Linked DNA regions of Hydrogenophaga sp. SL48. Each later gene encodes a partner of the first gene's protein in a complex. Links are inferred from orthologs where the notes say so. Each region holds a gene or a part of one and is shown on either strand. Other genes may lie near its edges.

Region 1 (11,700 bases):
TCGGAGGCTTTGGCCCATCTGAGCGAGGGGTTGCCCCAGGCAGACTGGTCCCGCGCGACCGCGCTCTGCACCCACGAGCGCATTGCGGCTTCGGCCCGTGCAGCGGGTTTTGCCCATGTCATCGGCAGTCGCCCCGCGCTGTCGGATGTGCTGGGCACCCTAGAATCGGCTTGGAGTCATTCATGAGCACCGACACCCCCGAAATCCCATCCACCCCGCCTGTGACAACACCCGACCCGATCGTGGCGCCGGTGGTGGTGGCACCTGCACGCCGGGCCGGTCCATGGTTGACGGCCTTTGCGATGGTCTTGTCGGTGCTGGCGCTGATGATGGCCGGTCTGTCGTGGCAGAAACTGGGCGATACCCAGAAAGAACTCGCGCGCCGCAGCCAGGACACTGACACGCAGGCCACCGAGACCCGGGCTCTGGCAACGCAGGCAGAGGCCCAGGTGCAGGAACTGCAGGCGCGCCTGGCGGTGGCCGAGGTGAAGTTGTCCGAGGTGAGTCTGCAGCGCAGCCAGCTTGAAGAGTTGATGCTGGCGCTCTCGCGTTCCCGCGATGACAACCTGGTGCAGGACATCGAGTCTGCGCTCCGTCTGGGGCAGCAGCAAACGCAGCTCACGGGCAGCGTGCAGCCTTTGCTGGCCGCTTTGCAGGCCGCCGACGCCCGCATCGCGCGAGCCGCCCAGCCGCGTTTGAATCCCGTGCAGCGTGCGATTGCGCGCGATGTGCAGCGCATCCGGGGCACGGCGGTGGCCGATGTGCCTTCGCTGGTGCAGCGCCTTGACGAGCTGGCACGCCGGGTGGACCAGTGGCCGGTTCCCAACGACATGGGGCCGCGTGGCGTGGCGCGCAAGGTCATGGCGCCGCGCCAGGACACCCCAGCGCCCGCAGGCAGCCGCCCGCCGAAGCCGGTGGTCCATGCGCCAGCTCCCATCGAGCCGGTGGAGCCGTTGCTGACGGGCTGGGACCGTGTGGCGCAGCGATGGACCTTGTTCTGGCGTCAGGTGTGGGAAGACGTCACCCGCAGTGGTCGCGAGCTGGTGAGGGTGAGTCGCATCGACCGGCCTGAAGCCGCGTTGCTGGCGCCCGAGCAGGCGTTCTTCCTGAGGGAAAACATCAAGTTGCGCTTGCTCAACGCGCGGCTCGGCCTGCTGGCCCGGCAGATGGACTCGGTGCAGGATGACCTCAAAGGCATTGACGCGGCGCTCTCGCGTTACTTCGACACCACCGCGCCCGAGGTCACCGCTGCGCAGGCGGCGGTGGCGCAGTTGCGTGCCGAACTGGTGGTGGTCGCGCTGCCTCAGCCCGAAGAGAGCCTGGCCGCGCTCGCGGTGGCGGCCGGGGGGCGCTGATGAACCAGCAACACCGTCAGGCCGGCGCCATGCGCAGCGTGTTCTGGTTGCTCGGGCTGGCTGCGCTGGCGGTCGCACTGGCCTTGCTCGTGGGACACAACCAGGCCATGGTCACATTGTTCTGGCCACCGTACCGGTTCGACGTGTCGTTCAACTTCGTGTTGTTTTGCCTGATCGGTGGCTTTGTGTTGCTGTACCTGGCCATGCGGGCCATCGCCTTGCTCAGGGAGTTGCCTTTGCAGGCCCAGCGCTGGCGCAACCAGCAGCTGGAGCGTGCTGCTGTGGGCTCCGTGATGGACGCGCTGGCGCAGTTGCTGGCCGGCCGTTTTGTGCGGGCCCGGGCCGCCGGCCTGGCTGCGCTGGAGCAGCTCAACGCCCAGCCCTCGGCCCAGTGGCCGCGTCGCCAGCAGCTGCAGTTGCTGGCCCACCTGTTGGTGGCCGAGGCGGCCCAGTCGCTGCAAAACCGCAGCGCGCGCGACGAGCACCTGCAGGCCGCACTCCATCCCAAGCTGGCAAAAGTCTCGCCGGAAGCGCGTGAAGGCGCCTTGTTGCGTGCTGTGCGCTGGGCGGTGGAGGACCGCGACGTGCAGGCCGCCCGCAGTCACCTGGCCGAACTGCCGCAAGGTGCAGGACGGCGCATCCAGGCGCTGCGCCTCAAACTGCGCGTGGCCCGGCTTGGCGGTGACACCAGCGAAGCACTGGAAACGGCGCGCCTGCTGGCCAAACACCGGGCGTTCTCCCCGGACGCCTCACGGAGCATCGTGCGCGGGCTGGCGCTGGACGCGCTGCGCGAGGCGCACGACCTGTCCCAGCTGAAGGCCGTGTGGGAGCGCCTGGACGCCACAGAGCGGGCCATGCCCGAGCTGGCGCTCGCAGCCGCCGAGCGCGCCAACCGCATCGCCGCGACCGACGCCCGCGAGGCGTCCTCACAACAGGCGGTGGGGATGTCCGGTGCCTGGCTGGCACCCGTGTGGCAAGGCTTTTCCACGCTGGACGCCACTCAGCAGCGTCAACTGGTCCAGGCACTTGAGCCTGGTCTGCCCCAGCTGGATGCTGCGTGGCTCGCGCGCCTGGAGCAGAGTCAACGCCAGTGGCCAAACAACGCCTACCTTCAGTACCTGACCGGCCAGGCCTGTGTGCAGCGCCAGCTTTGGGGCAAGGCTGCTCAGCTGCTCGGTCAAGCCAGCCACAGCCTGAGAGAGCCAGCACTGTTGCGGCGCACTTGGTGTTCCCTGGCGACGCTGGCTGAAGAACGGGGCGACGAAGCATCGGCGCAGGCGGCCTGGAAAAAGGCGGCGCTGCTGGCGGACTGATGCATCTCTGGTCTGTGGCCGGGCAGGTGTTCCAGGACCTGTTGAGACCCCCAAAGTAAAAAAGCCGACCCCAAGGTCGGCTTTTTTTGCTCTGCGACCTCGTTCAGCCGCAGGCCTCCGGCATCACCGGCCTTCGAAGGGCAGGGTCACCGTGCTCAGGTCTTTTCTGGTCTCGACCAACACCAGGGCACCTTCGTCAGCCACCACCACCGGCTTGGGTTCGCGTGGCACATGGACGGGCTTGGGTTCGGCCGCGATCGCGGCTTGAACCTCGGCCACCTTGCTGGCGTTGGAGTTGACCCACTCCAGACCGCTCGTCTGCGCGACTTGGTGGAGGTCGTCCATCGACAGCGTGTACGGCGTCACTTTGGGCAGGCCTGCGGTGGGAACGGACGCTGCTGCGGTTGGGGCCTCCATGGGAGCGCGAACGGCGACCGGCTTTGGCACCTCGGCGATCACGGGGGCGACGGCACGGGGTGCCTCGACCTCCACCGCTGCGGCAGGGGCGGGTTCGGCCATCACGGGCGCCAGTGATGCCGGTTCAGCTGCCGCCGGCTGGCTGAAGTAGCTGCGTGTCGGCCTGTCGGCCTCGGCCTCCGGAGCTGAAAATGCCGGCGCTTCCACGGGTGTCTCGACGGTGGTGATGCCTTCAGCGACGTCCCCTTCGCGTGGAGCACGTTCGCGGCGGTCACGGCCATAACGATCACGGCTGCGGCGCTCGCGAGGTGCGCGTTGGGCGTTGTCAGCATCTCCTTCGACAGTCCCCACCACGACGGACGGGTTGTCCTGCACTTCGGGCGATGGGATGTTGGCCGCGTCATGGATCGCGGCGACCTCGTTGCCCTCGACCTCGGATTGACGGCGGCGGTTGTCGCCCCCACGGCCCCGGCGTTCGCGACGCTGGCCTTCGGCCGCTTCGCTGGTCTCCGCCACCGGAGCAGACACGCCCAGCGCTGGCGCATCCACAGCGGGTGCCTCGCGACGGTTGTCGCGACGGTTGCCGTTGCGGCCTTCACCGCGATTCTGACCTTCTGGGCGACCCTGACCTTCGCCCCGGCCATCGATGCGGGCTTCGCCAACCGGTTTTTCGTTGCGACGCTCGCCATTGCGGCCTTCACCACGCACTTCACCGTTGCGGCCTTCGCCGCGTGGGCCACGGCCGCCTTCTCGGCCTTCACGGCCTTCGCCTCGACCTTCACGCGGACCCCGGCCATCGGAGGAACGGCCTCCGCGGGCACCGCGACCGTCGCGACGCGGTTCTCCTCGTGCGTCACGGGTGCCGGTGTCCGCTACGGGTGCCGGTGCGGGCACTGCCGCTGCAGGCGCCGCAGCCGGAGCCGCCGCATCACTGCCACCAAACAGGTCTTTGAGCCAGCCGAAGAATCCCCGTTCGGCCGGCGCGGCCTTGGCGGCGGGCACGGGTGCAGGCGCCGGCGCGACGGCGACGGGTGCCTGAGCGACGGCGACCGGTGCTTCCGGCTTGGGAGCGGCCACAGGTGCCGGACCGTCGGGCAGCACGCCCTTGATCACCGGTTCCTGCTTGTTGGTGCGTTCCTGGCTGCGGCGGGTGAATCCGGTGGCTTCGTCCGGCTCATCGGCGAGCTTGTAGCTGGCGTCCAGGCTGTCCAGGCGCGGGTCGTCGTGCTTCAGGCGTTCGAGCTTGTAGTTCGGCGTGTCCAGCGACTTGTTGGGCACCAGCAGCACGTTGATGCGCTGTTTGAGTTCGATCTTGGTGATCTCGGTGCGCTTCTCGTTCAGCAGGAAACTGGCCACTTCGACCGGCACCTGCACCAGCACGGCGGCCGTGCTGTCCTTGAGCGACTCTTCCTGGATGATGCGCAGGATCTGCAGCGCCGAGCTTTCGGTGTCGCGGATGTGGCCGGAACCACCGCAGCGCGGGCAGGGGATGGACGAGCCTTCGCTCAGCATGGGCTTGAGGCGCTGGCGGCTCATTTCGAGCAGGCCGAACTTGCTGATCGCACCGAACTGCACTCGGGCACGGTCCTGGCGCAGCGCATCGCGCAGGCGGTTTTCCACTTCGCGACGGTTCTTCGACTCTTCCATGTCGATGAAGTCGATCACGATCAGGCCGCCGAGGTCGCGCAGGCGGGCCTGGCGCGCCACTTCGTCAGCGGCTTCCAGGTTGGTGCGGGTGGCGGTCTCTTCGATGTCGCCGCCCTTGATGGCGCGTGCCGAGTTCACGTCCACCGCCACCAGTGCTTCGGTCTGGTCGATCACGATGGCGCCGCCAGAAGGCAGGTTCACCGTGCGGCTGTAGGCGGTTTCAATCTGGTGTTCGATCTGGAAGCGGCTGAACAGCGGCGCGTCGTCACGGTAGCGCTTCACGCGGTGACCGTGTTCCGGCATCACGTGGCTCATGAACTGGTGCGCCTGTTCGTAGATGTCGTCGGTATCGATCAGGATCTCGCCGATGTCGCTGTTGAAGTAGTCGCGGATCGCGCGGATCACCAGGCTGGATTCCTGGTAGATCAGGTAGGCGCCCTTGCCTCCCTTGGCGGCGCCGTCGATGGCGGTCCACAGCTTGAGCAGGTAGTTCAGGTCCCACTGCAGTTCGGGTGCGTCGCGACCGATGCCAGCGGTGCGGGCGATGATGCTCATGCCGTTGGGGTATTCGAGCTGGTCCAGCGCCTGCTTGAGCTCCTGGCGGTCTTCGCCTTCGATGCGGCGGCTCACGCCACCGCCGCGCGGGTTGTTGGGCATCAGCACCACGTAGCGGCCGGCGAGGCTCACGAACGTGGTGAGCGCCGCGCCCTTGTTGCCGCGTTCTTCTTTTTCGACCTGGACCAGCAGCTCCTGGCCTTCCTTGATCACGTCGTTGATGCGGGCCTGCGAAGGCGAGGCATTGCCCTGGAAGTACTGGCGCGAGATCTCCTTGAACGGCAGGAATCCGTGGCGGTCTTCGCCGTAGTCCACGAAGCAGGCTTCGAGCGACGGCTCGACGCGCGTGACGACGGCCTTGTAGATGTTGCCCTTGCGCTGTTCGCGCCCTTCGATTTCGATTTCGTAGTCGAGCAGTTTTTGCCCGTCCACGATCGCCAGGCGGCGCTCTTCGGCCTGCGTGGCGTTGATCAGCATGCGTTTCATGATGCGTTTCCTTCGGTCTGACACTGACATGGTGCTGGGACGAACCCAGGCACCGACCTGCCGTGAACCAGCGGAAAAGCGCGAACGAGGGGGAGGAACTGCCGGAGAGCCACCGACCCGGTGCCCACCCGGCATGGGCCGGGTGTGTGGGGTTGTTCGAGGCGGGGCACGCTGGGTGTGCCGCGTCGAACCGCCGGGTCAGGGCGTAGGCGCGTGGACTTGGGTGAGCAGGGAGGGCTTGATGGCTGTCTGGGACATGGATCGCGCCGGTGAGGTCTCTGGCTTCACTTCATCCTCACCCAGCAGGCTCCTGTGCGTCAATGGCGCTAGGGGGAGCTTGGCTGGGCGATTGGGTTATTCCGTATTCGGGTTCGCAGTTTTCTGATGGTTTCGCCCGATGCTTCCACCTGGTCGAGGTGCGGCTCCAGCCTCATCAAAGAGGGCGTCGGGAGCGGCAGCCAGACTTGGGTGCAGCGGGTGGCAACTTGTTCCAGCCGGGTCCCTGGCATCCGATGCTCGGGGAGTCTGCTGGCGGTGACTGCCTTAAACTCAAGGAAATCAATCACTTACAGCACACGACTGGTGCAGCGCATTATAGTGCGCTCCCCCGGTCGGTGTGGCCGGTATTTCCAGCGGTTTTTCCTTGAATTCCAAGCCCACCATTTCGTCCGCAGCGGCGGTCCAGTTCCTCACGGTCGATGAAGAGTCGGCCGGCCAGCGGCTGGACAACTTCCTCATCCGGGTGCTCAAGGGAGTGCCCAAAACCCACATTTACCGCATCATCCGCTCGGGCGAGGTGCGACGAAACAAAGGTCGTGTGGGGGCGGATGATCGTGTGGTTGCAGGTGATGTATTGCGCATTCCACCGATTCGCCTGTCGGAGCGGGCGGAAGAAAAGGCCGCGCACCCGGCGCCCGCGCGCGAATTTCCGGTGGTGTATGAAGATGAGGCGTTTCTCGCTATCGACAAACCCGCTGGGGTGGCGGTGCATGGTGGCAGCGGCGTCAGTTTCGGCGTGATCGAGCAAATGCGCCAGGCCCGACCGCAGGCCCGCTTGCTCGAATTGGTGCATCGGCTCGACCGCGAAACCAGCGGCATTCTCCTGATTGCCAAAAAGAAGAGCGCGCTCAAGGCGTTGCAGGACCAATTCCGTGAACGGGAAACCGGCAAGACCTATCTGGCGCTGGTCAAAGGCGTCTGGCCCGCCAAACTCAAGGTGCTGGATCAGCCCTTGCACAAATACCTGTTGCCCGACGGCGAGCGCCGCGTTCGGGTCACCAGCAAGGACGATCCGGAAGGGATGAAGTCGGTGACCTTGGTGAAGGTGGTCAAGCAGCTGGATGCGCCAGTTGGGTTATCGGGGGCCTGTTCATTGGGCTTTACGTTGCTGGAAGTCACCATTAAGACCGGGCGAACGCACCAGATCCGAGTACATCTTTCGCATGCAGGGTATCCGATTGCCGGTGACGACAAATACGGTGACTTTGAACTGAACAGGTTATTGGGCAGAGTGGGGCTCAAACGCATGTTCTTGCATGCCTGGCGATTGAGGCTGACGCATCCGATTTCTGGCGAATCACTGGAGTTACATTCTGAATTGCCATCAGAGTTGCAAACTTGGGCGGACAGCTGAATTTGGTATTAGAATTTGGCCCGAGCCTCGACAGGGCGCTCAATCGTTGGAAGTCAACCGAACCTATAAAGGACAACTAATGGCAACATATACCGAACTGATGGCGCAGGCGCAAGCGTTGATGACGCAGGCCGAACAGGCGCGCAAGGATGAATTGTCGACCGCCATCGCCGACATCAAGGCGAAAATGAAGCAATACGGCATCACCGTGGCCGACTTGGGCGGTGCGGCGGGCACCAAGAAGCCTGCCAAGACCAAATCCAAGGCGGCCGCGAAGTACAAGGGCCCGAATGGCGAACTCTGGGCCGGTGGCCCTGGTCGCAAGCCCGAGTGGGTGCGTGCGGCGCTGGCGGCGGGCAAGGACATCGAGAGCTTCCGCATCTGAGTCCCGCCAACGACCGGAAAAAGGCACCTGCGGGTGCCTTTTTTGTTGGGCGCGCCACCGATAATCTGAACACCTTTTCACATCACAACCCATGCGCCCGCGCCAATTCGACCTCATTGCCTTCGACTGGGACGGCACCCTGTTTGACTCCACCGCCATCATCGTGCGCTGCATTCAGGCGGCGGTTCGGGATGTCGGCGGGACCGTGCCCACCAATGAGGCGGCGAGTTACGTGATCGGGCTTGGGTTGATGCAGGCGCTGGCGCACGCCGCACCCGATGTGCCCGCTGATCAATATCCGGTGTTGGGCGAGCGCTATCGGCATCACTATCTGGCCCACCAGAACGACATCAGCCTGTTTGATGGCGTGCTGCCGATGTTGTCGGGACTCAAGTCGCGCCATCACTGGCTGGCCGTGGCGACAGGCAAGAGCCGTCGCGGGTTGGACGAGGCTCTCCACGCCGTGGAGTTGCAGGGGTTGTTCGACGGTTCTCGCACCGCTGACGAGACCGCTGGCAAGCCCAGCCCGTTGATGCTGCAAGAGTTGATGCGCGAGTTCGGCGTGGACCCCCGGCGCACCTTGATGATTGGGGACACCACCCACGACCTGCAGATGGCGCTCAACGCGGGGTGTGTGAGTGTCGGTGTCAGCTATGGCGCGCACGAGCCAGGGGGCTTCGCAGCGCTCGCGCCACGCTTCGTTGCGCATTCGGTTCGCGAACTGCACGAATGGCTGGACCAACACGCTTGACGCCGCACCATGAATCCAACCGAGGGTGATGCCCTGCAGGCCTTGTGCAATGGCCGTGACCTCGTCAGCGGGGGTGTCGCGGTGCCGTTTGATGTGATGTACGCCGGGCAAAGTTGTCGCGCTTTTGCGATCCGTTTTCGAGGGCAAGTCCATGCCTACCTGAACCGGTGCGCGCACGTGGCCATGGAGATGGATTGGCAACCCAACCGCTTTTTTGACGACAGCGGGCAATGGTTGCTGTGCGCCACCCACGGCGCGACGTACGAACCAGCCAGTGGGGCCTGCAGTGGTGGCCCCTGTCGCGGAGGGCTGGTCACGGTGCCACTGGTCGAGCGAGATGGCGTGGTGTTCTGGCAGGCACAATACCCGTTCCAACCCCTGGTTTTTTGAACAGCGTACATATGAACGACGACCCTTTGGATCTTTCTCCCCATTCGCCCGTTGGGCCACGTGGAAATACCGGGTGGGAGCGCGAGACCATTGAAAAGCTGGTGTTCGCCACGCTCAGGGAGCAGCAGGCGGTGCGTCGCTGGAAGCTGTTTTCAAGGCTGTTGTGGCTCGCACTGATCGGCTTTTTTGTCTGGCTGTGGTTCAGTCAAGCGAACATGGGCAATGCCGTGAGCACACCGCACACGGCGGTGATTGACATCAAGGGTGAAATTGCCTCGGGTGCTGAAGCGAGCGCCGAGAACGTCGTGAGTTCTCTGCATTCCGCCTTTGAAGACAGCGGCGCTCAGGCGATCGTGCTGTTGATCGACTCACCTGGCGGCAGTCCGGTGCAGGCTGGCATCATCAACGACGAGATCACCCGACTCAAGGCGTTGCACAATAAAAAGGTGTATGCGGTGGTGGAAGAGACCTGCGCGTCGGCCGCTTACTACATCGCTGCCTCGGCCGATGAAATCTACGTCGACAAGGCCAGCCTTGTGGGCAGCATCGGCGTGCTCATGGACGGTTTTGGATTCACCGGACTGATGGACAAACTGGGTGTGGAGCGGCGTTTGATGACCGCGGGCACCAACAAAGGCATGCTCGATCCGTTCAGCCCCCAGGACGCTACTCAGAATGCCCACATGCAATCCATGTTGAGCGAAATCCACACGCAGTTCATCCAGGTGGTGAAGAAAGGGCGCGGTGAGCGCCTCAAGGAAACCCCGGACACCTTCAGTGGACTCGTCTGGAGCGGTCAGCAGGCGGTGGCTCAGGGCTTGGCCGACGGTCTGGGCAGTCTTGACCATGTGGCCCGTGAAATTGTCAAGGCGGAAGATATCGTGGACTACACCCAGCGGGAAAATGTGGGCATGCGCCTTGCTCGTGAGCTGGGTGTGAGCATGGGTGAGGGCGTTTTCAGGGCCGCTCGAGCGGCCGGTCTGCAACTTAGATAACCGCAGCCGATTCAAGTAACAACAGGGTTGATCAATGAAAATTCAAAAAGCTGTTTTTCCTGTGGGTGGTTTGGGCACGCGCTTCCTGCCCGCCACCAAGGCCATTCCCAAAGAGATGCTGCCGGTGGTCGACAAGCCGCTGATCCAGTACGCGGTCGACGAAGCCTACGCGGCAGGCATACGGGAAATGATCTTCATCACGGGCCGCCACAAGCGCGCCATCGGTGATCATTTTGATGCGGCTTTCGAGCTCGAATACGAACTCGAGCGTGGCAACAAGACCGAGTTGCTCCAGATCGTGCACGACATCAAGCCCGACGACATGGACTGCGTGTTCATTCGCCAGCCTCGCCCGCTGGGCTTGGGCCATGCCGTTCTGTGCGCAGAGCGGGTGGTGGGCAACGACCCGTTTGCGGTTTTGCTGGCCGATGACCTGATGGTGGGCAAGGTCGGGGGGCATTCTGTGCTCCAGCAAATGGTTGCGGCCTATGAAAAGAGCCCGGGCACCGTGCTGGCTGTGCAGGACGTGCCGCGCGAGGACACCCGACGCTATGGTGTGGTGGACGTGCATGGTGTCATCGACACCGTGGCCGAAGTCTTCGGCATGGTGGAAAAGCCTTTGCCCGAGGCCGCACCGTCGACGCTGGCGGTGGCGGGCCGCTACATCCTCACGCCGGCGGTGTTCGAGAGCATCCGTCGCCAGCCTCGCGGCGCGGGTGGCGAGATCCAGCTGACCGATGGCATTGCCGCTCTGATCGGCACCGAAAAGGTGTATGCCTACCGCTACGAAGGCACCCGCTACGACTGCGGCAGCAAAGAGGGCTTCTTGCAGGCCACCATCGACCTGGCCTTGGCCAATCCCGAACTGAGCGACGCGGTTCGCGCGCACATGCGGGCCGCACTGGGCTGATCCGCACTGGGAGGCGTTCAACGCCCAATCAGGAAAACCGCAGGCAGATTCAATGGAAGCTGCGTTCCGAGCCCACGGTTTTTCCATTCGCTGAGGAGCGCGCTGCGCGTGCTTTGCTGGGGCAGGCTCAGCCCGCAACTCACCGCAAGACGGGTGTGTGGGTGCAGGTTTTGCAGCAGGGCCTGAAGGAGGGCGGCGTTCCTGTAAGGCGTTTCAATCAGGATCTGCGTCTGCCCTGTTTTGAGTGCCACCGCCTCCAGTTCACGCAGGCGCTGGCTGCGCTGTGCCGGGTCCTGGGGCACGTAGCCGACGAAAGCGAAATCCTGGCCATTGAGGCCGCTGGCGGCCAAGGCCAGCATCAGCGACATGGGGCCCGCGAGCGGCCGCACCTCCAGGTTCATGGCGTGGGCGGCACGCACGATGGAACTGCCCGGGTCGGCGATCGCGGGCATGCCAGCTTCGCACACGAGGCCCATGTCATGCCCCAACCGTGCGGGCGCCAACAGGGTTCGTGCCTCGGCGTCGCTGGAAGTGGCTGGAGTGTGATCTCCCTTTTTGTGAGCCTGTCGCGGCAGCTCGGCGATGTGTTGCGCTTGAAGTGGCGCGGCCAGGCCGTTCAGCGCCTCCACGCGCTTGAGGAAGGCCCGGGTGCTTTTCGCGTTTTCACTGATCCAGTGCGTGAGCTGGGCGGCGATTGCCAACGTGTCTCCTGGCAGGCACTGCGCAATGGGGGCGGGTATTTCACCATCAGTCAGGCAGCCAAAGTCCAATGGTGTGGGCACCAGATACAGCACGCCAGGCACAACAGAGAGTTGGGTCACAGGATTTGCACTCCTGCCGCGCGCAGCATCTGGCAGGTGCGG
Region 2 (11,030 bases), 2.4 Mb from region 1 along the record:
GTGTCAGAAGCGGCGTGTGCGTGTGCACTACCCCGAGCTGCACCTGTGCACCGACAACGGCGCCATGATCGCGCTCGCCGCCGGCCTGCGTTTCCAGGCCGGGCTGCTGCCCGACGCGGCGGCTGCACCGGCCTACCACTTCGATGTGCGGCCGCGCTGGCCGCTGTCGGCGCTCGGCTGAACGCGCAAGCCCGGAAGGGCCAGGTTGGTGTGTCTGCGCGGAGCTCCATTTGTAATTATGAATTACACTAACAGGTCTTGTCGCCCAGGTGACACTTGACGCCGAGCGTTCCCGCCGGCAGGTTCGAACAAAGGAGACCTTGCCCATGAATTTCACGACCCGTCTGCGCCGTCGCGCGCTGTCCACCGTCCTGCTGGCGGCCACCTGTGCCTCGGCCGCTCTGGCGCAGGGCACGGCGGCGCCCGCGGCCGCCCCCATCCGCATCGGCATGATCGAAGGCCTGTCCGGCCCGTTCGCCAACACCGGTGAGGCGGTGTACCGCAACCTCGTGTGGGCCACGGAGCGCGTCAACGCCCGCGGCGGGGTGAAGCTGCCCGGCGGCCACCGGCCGCTGCTGATCGAGCGTTTTGACAGCAAGGGTCAGACCGAGGAGGCGCTGTCGGCTCTGAGATCGGCCATCGACCGCGACATCACGGTGGTGACGCAGGGCAATTCGTCGGCCGCGGCCTCGGGTCTGATCGATGCCATCAACAAGCACAACGAACGCGATCCGGCGCGCCAGGTGCTGTTCCTGAACTACTCGGCGGTGGACCCGGTGCTCACCAACCAGAACTGCAGCTACTGGCATTTCCGTTTCGACGCCCACGCCGACATGCGCATGACCGCGCTCATGAATGTGCTGCGCGACGACAAGGACCTGAAGCAGATCTACCTGATCGGCCAGGACTACAGCTTTGGCCAGTCGGTGTTGCGCGAAGCCCGCAGCCAGCTGGCCGCCAAGCGCCCCGACGTGAAGATCGTGGGGGACGAGCTGCACCCGATGGCGCGCGTGAAGGACTTCGCCCCTTACGCGGCCAAGATCAAGGCCAGCGGCGCGCAGGCGGTGCTGACCGGCAACTGGGGCAACGACCTGACACTGCTGGTCAAGGCGGCCCGAGAGGCCGGTTTCGAGGGCTCGTTCTACACCTTCTACGGCAACGCGCTGGGCGCGCCGGCAGCGATCGGTGACGCCGGCATCGGCAAGGTGATCGCCGTGGCCGACTGGTTCCCCAACGTGCCCACCAAAGAGTCCGAGGCCTTTTACCAGTCGTTCCGCCAGCGTTTTCCCAACCCGGCCGACGACTACGTGCACATGCGCATGCAGCTCATGGTCGAGTCGCTGGCCCAGGCCATCGAGCGGGCAGGTTCGGTCAAGGCGGCCGCCGTCGCGGCCCAGCTGGAGAAGGTCGAGGTCCAGCTCGCGGGCCAGACCGCGCGCATGCGCGCCGCCGACCACCAGTTCCAGCAGCCGCTGGCCGTGGCGGTGATGGACCGCCAGGGAACGCCCGGCGTGAAATTCGACGTGGAAGGCTCGGGCTACGGGTTTCGCGTGATCCGCAATCTGACGCCGCAGCAGGCCGAGCAGCCGCACGGCTGTAACATGGCCCGGCCCTGATCGAGGGCCGTCATTGGGGAGCTTTCATGCGGGCAGTGGTGGAGAGTCTGGAAGAGTCGCGCATCCGCGAGGTGGCCAATGAAGGCCTGGGGCGCAGCGATGTGCTCAAGTTCTGGTTCGGCGAGAGCGACGAGGTCACGCCGGCCTTCATCCGCGAGGCGGCCATCGCCTCGCTGCATGCCGGCGAAACCTTCTACGCCCACAACCTGGGTCTGCCCGAGCTGCGCCAGGAAATCGGTGTCTACACCCATGCCCTGCACCCCCAGCACACGACCGACCACTGGTTCGATCGCATCGCCGTCACGTCCGGAGGCGTCAACGGCCTGATGCTGGCGTCGCAGGCGCTGGTGGACGCTGGGGACGAGGTGGTCGTGGTCACGCCGGCCTGGCCCAACCTGGTGGCCCAGCCGCAGATCATGGGCGCCTCGGTGAAAACCGTGCCACTCCAGGTGGTGCAGCAGGGCGGCAACGCCGGCGCCTGGGTGCTGGACATGGCCGCGCTGCTGGCCGCCATCACCCCGGCCACGCGCCTGCTCATCGTCAACGCGCCCAACAACCCCACGGGTTGGACGCTGACGCGCGACGAGCAGGCTCGCATCCTCGCCCACTGCCGCCTCACCGGCACCTGGGTGCTGGCCGATGAGGTGTACGAACGCCTGTATTTCGCAGGGAATTCGGGCAACGGCGCGGCGCCGAGCTTTCTCGATGTGTCCGAACCCGAAGACCGGCTCATCGTCGCGCACAGCTTTTCCAAGAGCTTCCTCATGACCGGCTGGCGCCTGGGCTGGCTGGTGCTGTCCCCGTCGCTGACCCATGCCGTGGGCAAGCTGATCGAGTTCAACACCTCGTGCGCGCCGGTGTTCGCCCAGCGCGCCGCCGTGGTGGCGCTGCAGCGGGGAGCGGAAGTCACGCCCGCGCTGGTGGCCCACCTGCAGGGTTGTCGCGACACGCTGGTGCCGCTGCTGAAAGCTGTGCCCGGCGTGACACTGGCTGAGCCCAAAGGCGGCATGTACGCCTTTTTCCACCTGGCAGGGCACGACGACTGCCTGGACACCGCCAAGCGCCTGGTGCGCGAAGCGGGTCTGGGTCTGGCGCCCGGCAGCGCCTTCGGCCCCGAAGCGGCCGGCTGGCTGCGCTGGTGCTTCGCCAGCCGCGATCCCCAGCGCCTGGTGCAGGGCGTGGATCGCCTGCGCGCCTGGCTGGCCGCTCAGCGCTGACCGCTGCTGGGCTATAATTCGCGGTTGCCATCTTCACGGAAGGCAATTCACGCCCGTTGCGGCGGCCGGACCTGAAAGCGTTTCAGGGGTTGGCAAGCTGCGACGGGACGCACGTAACTCCAAGGAATCCGACATGATCGAAAAATCCGTCAAAGCCACTGTTGTGGCCGACAACGCCCGCGCTGCCAACGACACTGGCAGCCCCGAAGTGCAGGTCGCCATCCTGACCGCACGCATCAACGAACTGACCCCCCACTTCAAGCAGCACGCCAAAGACCACCATGGTCGCCGCGGTCTGCTGCGCATGGTGAGTCGCCGCCGCAAGCTGCTGGACTACCTGAAGTCCAAGGATGCCGACCGTTACGTCGCCCTGATCGCGAAACTGGGTCTGCGCAAGTAATTTTGGACTTGGCATGACATGCAAAACGCCTGAGTTGGTTCGCTGGCTCGGGCGTTTGTCGTTTGTCTGCCGCCTTTTTTGATTCCGGAGAGCCAGCAACAGAGCGAAGCTGTGTCATTCCAAAGGCGATGTGTGCCCTCGGGCACGCGACAGTGCCTCTGGAATGGCATCGTGTTCTGGGTTGAGTTTCCGGGTTTTGTGCAGACCGTCTGCACGCCACGCCGCCCCCCGTTTTGAAGGGCGGCACCAAGGAGAAAACCCATGAGTCTTTTCAACAAAGTCACCAAGACCTTCCAGTGGGGCCAGAACACGGTCCGCATGGAAACCGGCGAAATCGCCCGCCAGTCCAGCGGCGCCGTGCTGCTCGACATGGACGGCACCGTCGTGCTGGCCACCGTGGTCGCCAAGACCGACGCCAAGGCCGGCCAGGACTTCTTCCCGCTGACCGTGGACTACCTCGAGAAGTCCTACGCCGCCGGCAAGATCCCCGGCAGCTTCTTCAAGCGCGAAGGCCGCCCGAGCGAATTTGAAACCCTGACCAGCCGCCTGATCGATCGCCCGATTCGCCCGCTGTTCCCCGAAGGTTTCTTCAACGAAGTGCAGGTGGTCATCCACACGCTGTCGCTGAACCCTGAAGTCGATGCCGACATCGCGGCCCTGATCGCCACCTCGGCCGCACTGTCCATCAGCGGCATCCCGTTCAACGGCCCGATCGGTGCCGCCCGCGTGGGCTATGTGAACGGCCAGTACGTGCTGAACCCCGGTCAGACCGCCCGCAAGGATTCCCAGCTTGACCTCGTGGTCGCCGGCACCCAGGCCGCCGTGCTGATGGTGGAATCCGAAGCACAGCAACTGTCTGAAGAAATCATGCTCGGCGCCGTGGTGTTTGGTCACGAGCAGGGCAACATCGCCATCGCCGCCATCAACGACCTGGTGCGCGACGCCGGCAAGCCCGAGTGGAACTGGACCGCGCCCGCAAAGGACGAAGCGCTGATCGCCAAGATCGACGATCTGGCGAAGGCCAAACTGGAAGCCGCTTACCAGATCCGCAACAAACAGGCACGTACCCAGGCCTGCCGCACGGCTTACGCCGACGTGATGTCGGCCCTGAAGGCCGAAGGCATGGCCTTTGACAGCGTGGCCATCGAAGGTCTGCTGTTCGAGATCGAGGCCAAGATCGTGCGTGGCCAGATCCTGGCTGGCGAGCCCCGCATCGACGGTCGCGACACGCGTACCGTGCGCGGCATCGAAATCCGCAACAGCGTGCTGCCCCGCACCCACGGCTCGGCCCTGTTCACCCGCGGTGAGACGCAGGCGCTGGTGGTGGCGACCCTGGGCACGGACCGTGACGCGCAGCGCATCGACGCCCTGTCGGGCGACTACGAAGACCGCTTCATGCTGCACTACAACATGCCTCCCTTCGCCACCGGCGAAACCGGTCGCGTGGGCAGCCCGAAGCGCCGCGAAATCGGCCACGGGCGTCTGGCCAAGCGTGCGCTGATCGCCGCGCTGCCGAGCAAGGAAGACTTCCCCTACACCATGCGCGTGGTCTCGGAAATCACCGAGTCCAACGGCTCCTCGTCGATGGCTTCCGTCTGCGGCGGCTGCCTGGCGTTGATGGACGCAGGCGTGCCCATGAAAGCCCACGTGGCCGGCATCGCCATGGGCCTGATCAAGGACGGCAACCGCTTCGCCGTGCTGACCGACATCCTGGGTGACGAAGATCACCTGGGCGACATGGACTTCAAGGTGGCCGGCACCACCAATGGTGTGACCGCGCTGCAGATGGACATCAAGATCCAGGGCATCACCAAAGAGATCATGCAGGTCGCATTGGCCCAAGCCAAGGAAGCCCGCATGCACATCCTGGGCAAGATGCAGGAAGCCATGGGCGAGGCCAAGACCGAAGTGTCGGATTTCGCGCCCAAGCTCTTCACGATGAAGATCAATCCGGAAAAAATCCGTGACGTGATTGGCAAGGGCGGCGCCGTGATCCGCGCGCTGACCGAAGAAACCGGTTGCCAGATCAACATCGACGAAGACGGCACCATCACCATCGCCGCGACCGAAGCCGCCAAGGCCGACGAAGCCAAGCGCCGCATCGAGCAGATCACCGCCGAAGTCGAAATCGGCAAGGTCTACGAAGGCCCGGTCACCAAGATCCTGGACTTCGGCGCCCTGATCAACCTGTTGCCCGGCAAGGACGGCCTGCTGCACATCAGCCAGATCGCCCACGAGCGCGTCGAGCGTGTGACCGACTACCTGAGCGAAGGCCAGATCGTCAAAGTCAAGGTGCTGGAGACGGACGAAAAGGGCCGAGTCAAGTTGTCCATGAAGGCCTTGATCGACCGCAACGCCGCGCCCGCCGAGCAAGCCGCTCAGCAACAGCAGCAATAAGCCGACGGGTTCAGGCACGATGCAAGCCGTTGAGATCAGCGCTTTTGGCGCACCCGAAGTCCTGCGCCTGACCGAACGTCCGGTGCCGGTCGCGGGTGCGGGCGAGTTGCTGATCCGCGTGCGAGCGTCGGGCGTGAACCGACCCGATGTGCTGCAACGCAGCGGTGCCTACCCGCCACCGCCCGGCGCTTCCGACCTGCCCGGTCTGGAAGTCGCGGGCGTGATCGAGTCGGGTGACGCGGCCGCCATGGCTGCCGCGGGATTCAATGTCGGCGACCGTGTGTGTGCGCTGGTGGCTGGTGGGGGATACGCCGAGTACTGCGTGGCGCCGGTGGGCCAGTGCCTCCCTGTGCCGGCGGGTTTCGATGACGTGCAGGCCGCTTCACTGCCCGAGACCTTCTTCACCGTCTGGAGCAACGTGTTCGATCGGGCGCGTCTGCAGCCCGGTGAAACGCTGCTGATCCAGGGCGGCACCAGTGGCATCGGCGTGACCGCGATCCAGCTGGCGAAAGCCTTGGGTGCGCGCGTGATCGCCACCGCCGGCAGCGACGAAAAATGCGCCGCTTGCCTGTCGCTGGGTGCGGACCACGCCATCAATTACAAGACGCAGGATTTCTCGGTCGTGTCGCGCGAGCTCACGGACGGGAACGGCGTTGACGTCGTTCTGGACATGGTCGCGGGCAGCTACGTGGCGCGTGAGGTCGAGTGCTTGGCGGAAGACGGCCGGCTCGTCATCATCGCGGTGCAGGGCGGCGTGAAGGCCGAGTTCAATGCAGGCCTCGTGCTGCGGTGTCGTCTGGTCATCACTGGGTCGACACTGCGTCCACGTCCAGTGGCGTTCAAGGCGGCCATTGCCGCTGCCTTGCGTGACAAGGTGTGGCCGCTGCTGGAGCAGGGGCAGATCAAGCCCGTCATCCACAGCGTGTTTGATGCATCGGCGGCAGCGCAGGCACATGCGCTGATGGAAACCAACCAACACGTTGGCAAGATCGTTCTGCGCTGGTCCTGAGCAAGTCTGGAAAACAAGATGAGAAAACTGATCGCAGGCAACTGGAAGATGAACGGCTCGCTGGCCGCCAATGAAGCGCTGATCAAGGCCATGCTCGATGGTTTGCAGGGCGCTGCGCCTGCAGCCGACATGGCACTGTGCGCGCCCGCGCCTTACCTGGCGCAAATGCAGGCCCTGCTGCAAGGCAGCCCGATTGCCTGGGGCTCGCAAGACGTGTCGGCCCACGAGCAGGGTGCCTACACCGGCGAAGTGAGTGTGGCCATGTTGAAAGACTTTGGCTGCCGTTACGCCATCGTCGGCCACTCGGAGCGTCGCCAGTACCAAGGTGAAACCGATGACGTCGTTGCAGCGAAGGCCCAGCGCGCGCTGGCTGCCGGCGTGACGCCCATCGTTTGTGTCGGTGAAACGCTCACGCAGCGCGAAGCCGGTGAAACAGAATCGGTCGTGAAGCGCCAGCTCGCCGCCGTCATTCACGCGGTGGGGCATTGCATCACCGAGATCGTGGTGGCTTACGAACCTGTCTGGGCCATCGGCACGGGCAAGACGGCCACACCCGAGATGGCGCAGGCTGTGCACGCCGTGCTGCGCGCCCAGCTGGCCGCGGCCTCGACCAACGCCAAGCGTGTGCACATCCTCTACGGCGGCAGCATGAATGCGGCCAACGCCGCCAGCTTGCTGGCACAGCCCGACATTGACGGTGGCCTCATCGGCGGTGCATCGCTCAAGTCGGCCGACTTTTTGCAGATCGTGGCCGCCGCAGCCTGAGGCTGACGCGGACCCCATTCGATATCCGGAGAAACAAATGAACATCCTGTTGACCATTCTTCAAGCCGTGCAGATCCTCGCCGCGATCGGCATGATCGGTCTGATCCTCATGCAGCACGGCAAGGGTGCCGACGCGGGTGCGGCCTTCGGTGGTGGCGCTGGCTCGGCCAGCTTGTTTGGTGCATCGGGTGGTGCCAACTTCCTCTCGCGCACCACGGCGGTGCTGGCCGGCTTGTTCCTGGCAGGGACGTTGGGATTGGCTTATTTCGGGAACCTGGCTCCTGCTGCGGCACGCTCAGGCAGCGTGCTCGAAAACGTCGCACCTCCTGCGCCTGCTTCGCAGATTCCGGGCACGGATTCGGCGCCGGCAGCGGCCAGTGCTGCTCCCGCTGAAGTACCTGCTGTGCCTGCCACGGGCGCGGCACAGATTCCCGGCAAGTAAGGACGCTGAAAGCCTTGGATGACGCAGGACCGTGCAAGGTTTGCAGCGGGTCCGCGTCACTCTGAAAATCCATGGGCTCGCCCGAAAACCGGGGTGGTTTCAGGGTAAACTCTATGGGTTGTCAGCAAAGCCCGCACTGTTCCTCGCGGACCTGACAATGCAGATCCAGCCGACGTGGTGAAATTGGTAGACACGCTATCTTGAGGGGGTAGTGGCGAAAGCTGTGCGAGTTCGAGTCTCGCCGTCGGCACCAATCAGTGGTAATCATGGCGATCGTGGCCATGCGCAGCGGAACCGACCCAAATGAGTCTCGAACAATACCTGCCCGTGCTCTTGTTCATTTTGGTGGGTGTGGCCGTTGGTGTCATTCCGCAGGCGTTGGGCTACATCCTGGGGCCCAACCGCCCGGACGCCGAAAAAAATTCCCCATATGAGTGCGGCTTCGAGGCTTTCGAAGACGCTCGCATGAAGTTCGATGTGCGCTATTACCTGGTGGCCATCCTCTTTATTCTCTTTGACCTCGAAATCGCTTTCCTCATCCCGTGGGCGGTGGCGCTGACCGACATCGGCTCCGTCGGGTTCTGGGCGGGGGTGGTGTTCCTCATTGATTTGCTTGTGGGTTTCGTCTACGCGTGGAAAAAAGGCGCGCTGGATTGGGAATGAGCATCAACACCTGTACGACACGCAAGCTGCAAGCAGCGCACCGGAGCGGAAGATGATCGAAGGCGTATTCAAGGAAGGTTTTGTCACCACGAGTTACGACTCTGTGGTGAACTGGGCCAAGACCGGATCGCTCTGGCCGATGACCTTTGGTCTGGCCTGCTGCGCAGTGGAGATGATGCACGCGGCCACGGCGCGATACGACCTGGGTCGTTTTGGTGCGGAGGTTTTTCGCGCCAGTCCGCGCCAGTCCGATCTGATGATCGTGGCGGGCACCCTGTGCAACAAGATGGCACCTGCCCTGCGCAAGGTCTATGACCAGATGGCTGAGCCGCGCTGGGTGTTGTCCATGGGCTCCTGCGCCAATGGCGGTGGCTATTACCACTACAGCTACTCGGTGGTGCGCGGTTGCGACCGCATCGTGCCGGTGGATGTGTACGTGCCCGGTTGCCCGCCGACCGCCGAGGCCTTGCTGTACGGGATCATCCAGTTGCAGCAGAAGATTCGCCGCACCAACACCATCGCGCGGGCCTGAGTGCCGCTGCAGCCCACAGGTTCAGAAAGACGGTCCATGAGCGACACCGCTATCTCTTACACCACACCGCCTGCGGCCATTGCGGGCGTGCTGACTGCCTTGCTGGGGGCGCGCGCTCAGTCGATCGATGTCGAACGTGGCGAGGTCACGCTGGTGGTCTCGGCGAACCACTATCTTGACGTCATGCAGACCTTGCGTGATGCGCCTGAAACACGCTTCGAGCAGCTGATCGATGTTTGTGGCATGGACTACTCCACCTATGGTGATGGTGTTTGGGAAGGGCCCCGGTTTTCGGTCGTGGTGCATCTGCTGTCGGTGAGTCTGAATCATCGCGTGCGCGTTCGTGTGTTTTGCCCGGACGACGACTTCCCGGTGGTGGCATCGTTGTCGGGTCTTTGGGCGTCTGCCAATTGGCCTGAGCGAGAGGCGTTCGACCTTTTTGGCATCGTGTTCGAGGGTCACAGCGATCTTCGTCGCATCCTGACCGACTACGGTTTCATCGGTCACCCCTTCCGCAAGGACTTTCCGATCTCGGGTCATGTGGAGATGCGCTACGACGCCGAGCGTCAACGCGTGGTCTACGAGCCGGTCACCATCGAGCCCCGGGAGATCACCCCGCGTGTGATCCGCGAAGACAACTACGGCGGTCTGCACTGATATGGCTGAGATCAAGAACTACACCCTGAACTTCGGTCCGCAGCACCCGGCTGCGCATGGCGTGCTGCGCCTGGTGTTGGAGCTCGATGGTGAGGTCGTGCAACGAGCCGACCCGCACATTGGTCTGCTCCACCGCGCCACCGAGAAGCTGGCCGAGCACAAGACCTTCATCCAGTCGCTGCCTTACATGGACCGGCTGGACTACGTGTCGATGATGTGCAACGAGCACGCGTACTGTCTGGCGATCGAGAAGTTGCTGGGCATCGAGGTGCCGCTCCGAGCGCAGTACATCCGTGTGATGTTCAGCGAGATCACCCGGCTGCTCAATCACCTGATGTGGCTGGGTTCCCATGGCAACGACTGTGGGAGCTCCACCATCCTGATCTACGCGTTCCGCGAACGCGAAGACCTTTTCGACATGTACGAAGCGGTGTCGGGTGCGCGCATGCACGCGGCCTACTTCCGGCCGGGCGGTGTGTACCGCGACCTGCCGGACACGATGCCGCAGTACAAGCACAGCAAGATCCGCAACGCCAAAGCCATGGCGGAGATGAACACCAACCGCCAGGGATCGCTGCTCGACTTCATTGACGACTTCACCCAGCGGTTTCCGACCTACCTGGCCGAGTACCACACGCTGCTGACCGATAACCGCATCTGGAAGCAGCGCACGGTCGGCATTGGTGTGGTACCCCCTGAGCGTGCACTGAACCTTGGCATGACCGGTCCCATGTTGCGAGGCTCAGGTATCGCCTGGGATTTGCGCAAGAAGCAACCGTACGAGGTGTACGACCGCATGGACTTCGACATCCCGGTGGGCAAGACCGGCGACACCTATGACCGCTACCTCGTCCGCATGGAGGAGATGAAGCAGTCCAACCGCATCATCAAGCAGTGTGTGGACTGGCTGCGTGTGAACCCCGGCCCGGTGATCACCGACAACCACAAGGTGGCGCCGCCTTCACGGGAATCCATGAAGTCCAACATGGAAGGCTTGATCCATCACTTCAAGCTCTTCACGGAGGGTTTTCATGTGCCTGAGGGCGAGGCGTATGCGGCCGTCGAGCACCCCAAGGGTGAATTCGGCATCTACCTCGTGAGTGACGGTGCCAACAAACCTTATCGCCTGAAAATCCGTGCCCCTGGCTTCACCCATTTGTCCACCCTGGACGAGATGGCCCGCGGCCACATGCTGGCGGATGCGGTGGCGATCATCGGCACCATGGACATCGTTTTTGGAGAGATTGACCGATGATCTCTGGCAGCAAACCCGTGAGTGCGGCCACGCTCTCCGACGCCACCATCCAACGCTTCGCACGCGAGGTGGCTAAG

The links.
Region 2: the proteins of IM738_RS02355 (region 1) and pnp are in contact, whole or in part, in a cryo-EM structure (PDB 9QH0), measured with the Escherichia coli proteins. The link is inferred for Hydrogenophaga sp. SL48 from one-to-one orthologs.

Annotation. Positions count from the first base shown.
Region 1 is NZ_CP063400.1:495,193-506,892, forward strand. What follows is about bases 2,592-6,164. They hold IM738_RS02355 (Rne/Rng family ribonuclease), read right to left. Parts: upstream 5,774-6,164; coding sequence 2,792-5,773; downstream 2,592-2,791. Other genes in these bases: IM738_RS02350 (heme biosynthesis HemY N-terminal domain-containing protein), read left to right, coding at 2,592-2,668. Also shown: IM738_RS02340 (uroporphyrinogen-III synthase), read left to right, coding at 1-186; IM738_RS02345 (uroporphyrinogen-III C-methyltransferase), read left to right, coding at 183-1,355; more of IM738_RS02350, read left to right, coding at 1,385-2,591; IM738_RS02360 (RluA family pseudouridine synthase), read left to right, coding at 6,417-7,406; IM738_RS02365 (H-NS histone family protein), read left to right, coding at 7,486-7,791; IM738_RS02370 (HAD family hydrolase), read left to right, coding at 7,883-8,542; IM738_RS02375 (Rieske (2Fe-2S) protein), read left to right, coding at 8,552-8,932; IM738_RS02380 (S49 family peptidase), read left to right, coding at 8,944-9,927; UTP--glucose-1-phosphate uridylyltransferase GalU, read left to right, coding at 9,962-10,837; IM738_RS02390 (SAM-dependent methyltransferase), read right to left, coding at 10,855-11,658; IM738_RS02395 (Maf family nucleotide pyrophosphatase), read right to left, coding at 11,655-11,700. UniProt on the Escherichia coli protein: Endoribonuclease that plays a central role in RNA processing and decay. Required for the maturation of 5S and 16S rRNAs and the majority of tRNAs. Also involved in the degradation of most mRNAs.
Region 2 is NZ_CP063400.1:2,850,963-2,861,992, reverse strand. The notes cover bases 3,160-6,062. They hold pnp (polyribonucleotide nucleotidyltransferase), read left to right. Parts: upstream 3,160-3,494; coding sequence 3,495-5,630; downstream 5,631-6,062. Other genes in these bases: IM738_RS13510 (NAD(P)H-quinone oxidoreductase), read left to right, coding at 5,650-6,062; rpsO (30S ribosomal protein S15), read left to right, coding at 3,160-3,233. Outside these bases: tRNA (adenosine(37)-N6)-threonylcarbamoyltransferase complex transferase subunit TsaD, read left to right, coding at 1-181; IM738_RS13530 (branched-chain amino acid ABC transporter substrate-binding protein), read left to right, coding at 327-1,616; IM738_RS13525 (pyridoxal phosphate-dependent aminotransferase), read left to right, coding at 1,643-2,833; more of rpsO, read left to right, coding at 2,967-3,159; more of IM738_RS13510, read left to right, coding at 6,063-6,639; tpiA (triose-phosphate isomerase), read left to right, coding at 6,658-7,404; preprotein translocase subunit SecG, read left to right, coding at 7,442-7,846; IM738_RS13490 (NADH-quinone oxidoreductase subunit A), read left to right, coding at 8,150-8,509; IM738_RS13485 (NuoB/complex I 20 kDa subunit family protein), read left to right, coding at 8,562-9,041; IM738_RS13480 (NADH-quinone oxidoreductase subunit C), read left to right, coding at 9,078-9,698; IM738_RS13475 (NADH-quinone oxidoreductase subunit D), read left to right, coding at 9,700-10,953; NADH-quinone oxidoreductase subunit NuoE, read left to right, coding at 10,950-11,030. UniProt on the Escherichia coli protein: Involved in mRNA degradation. Catalyzes the phosphorolysis of single-stranded polyribonucleotides processively in the 3'- to 5'-direction. Also involved, along with RNase II, in tRNA processing.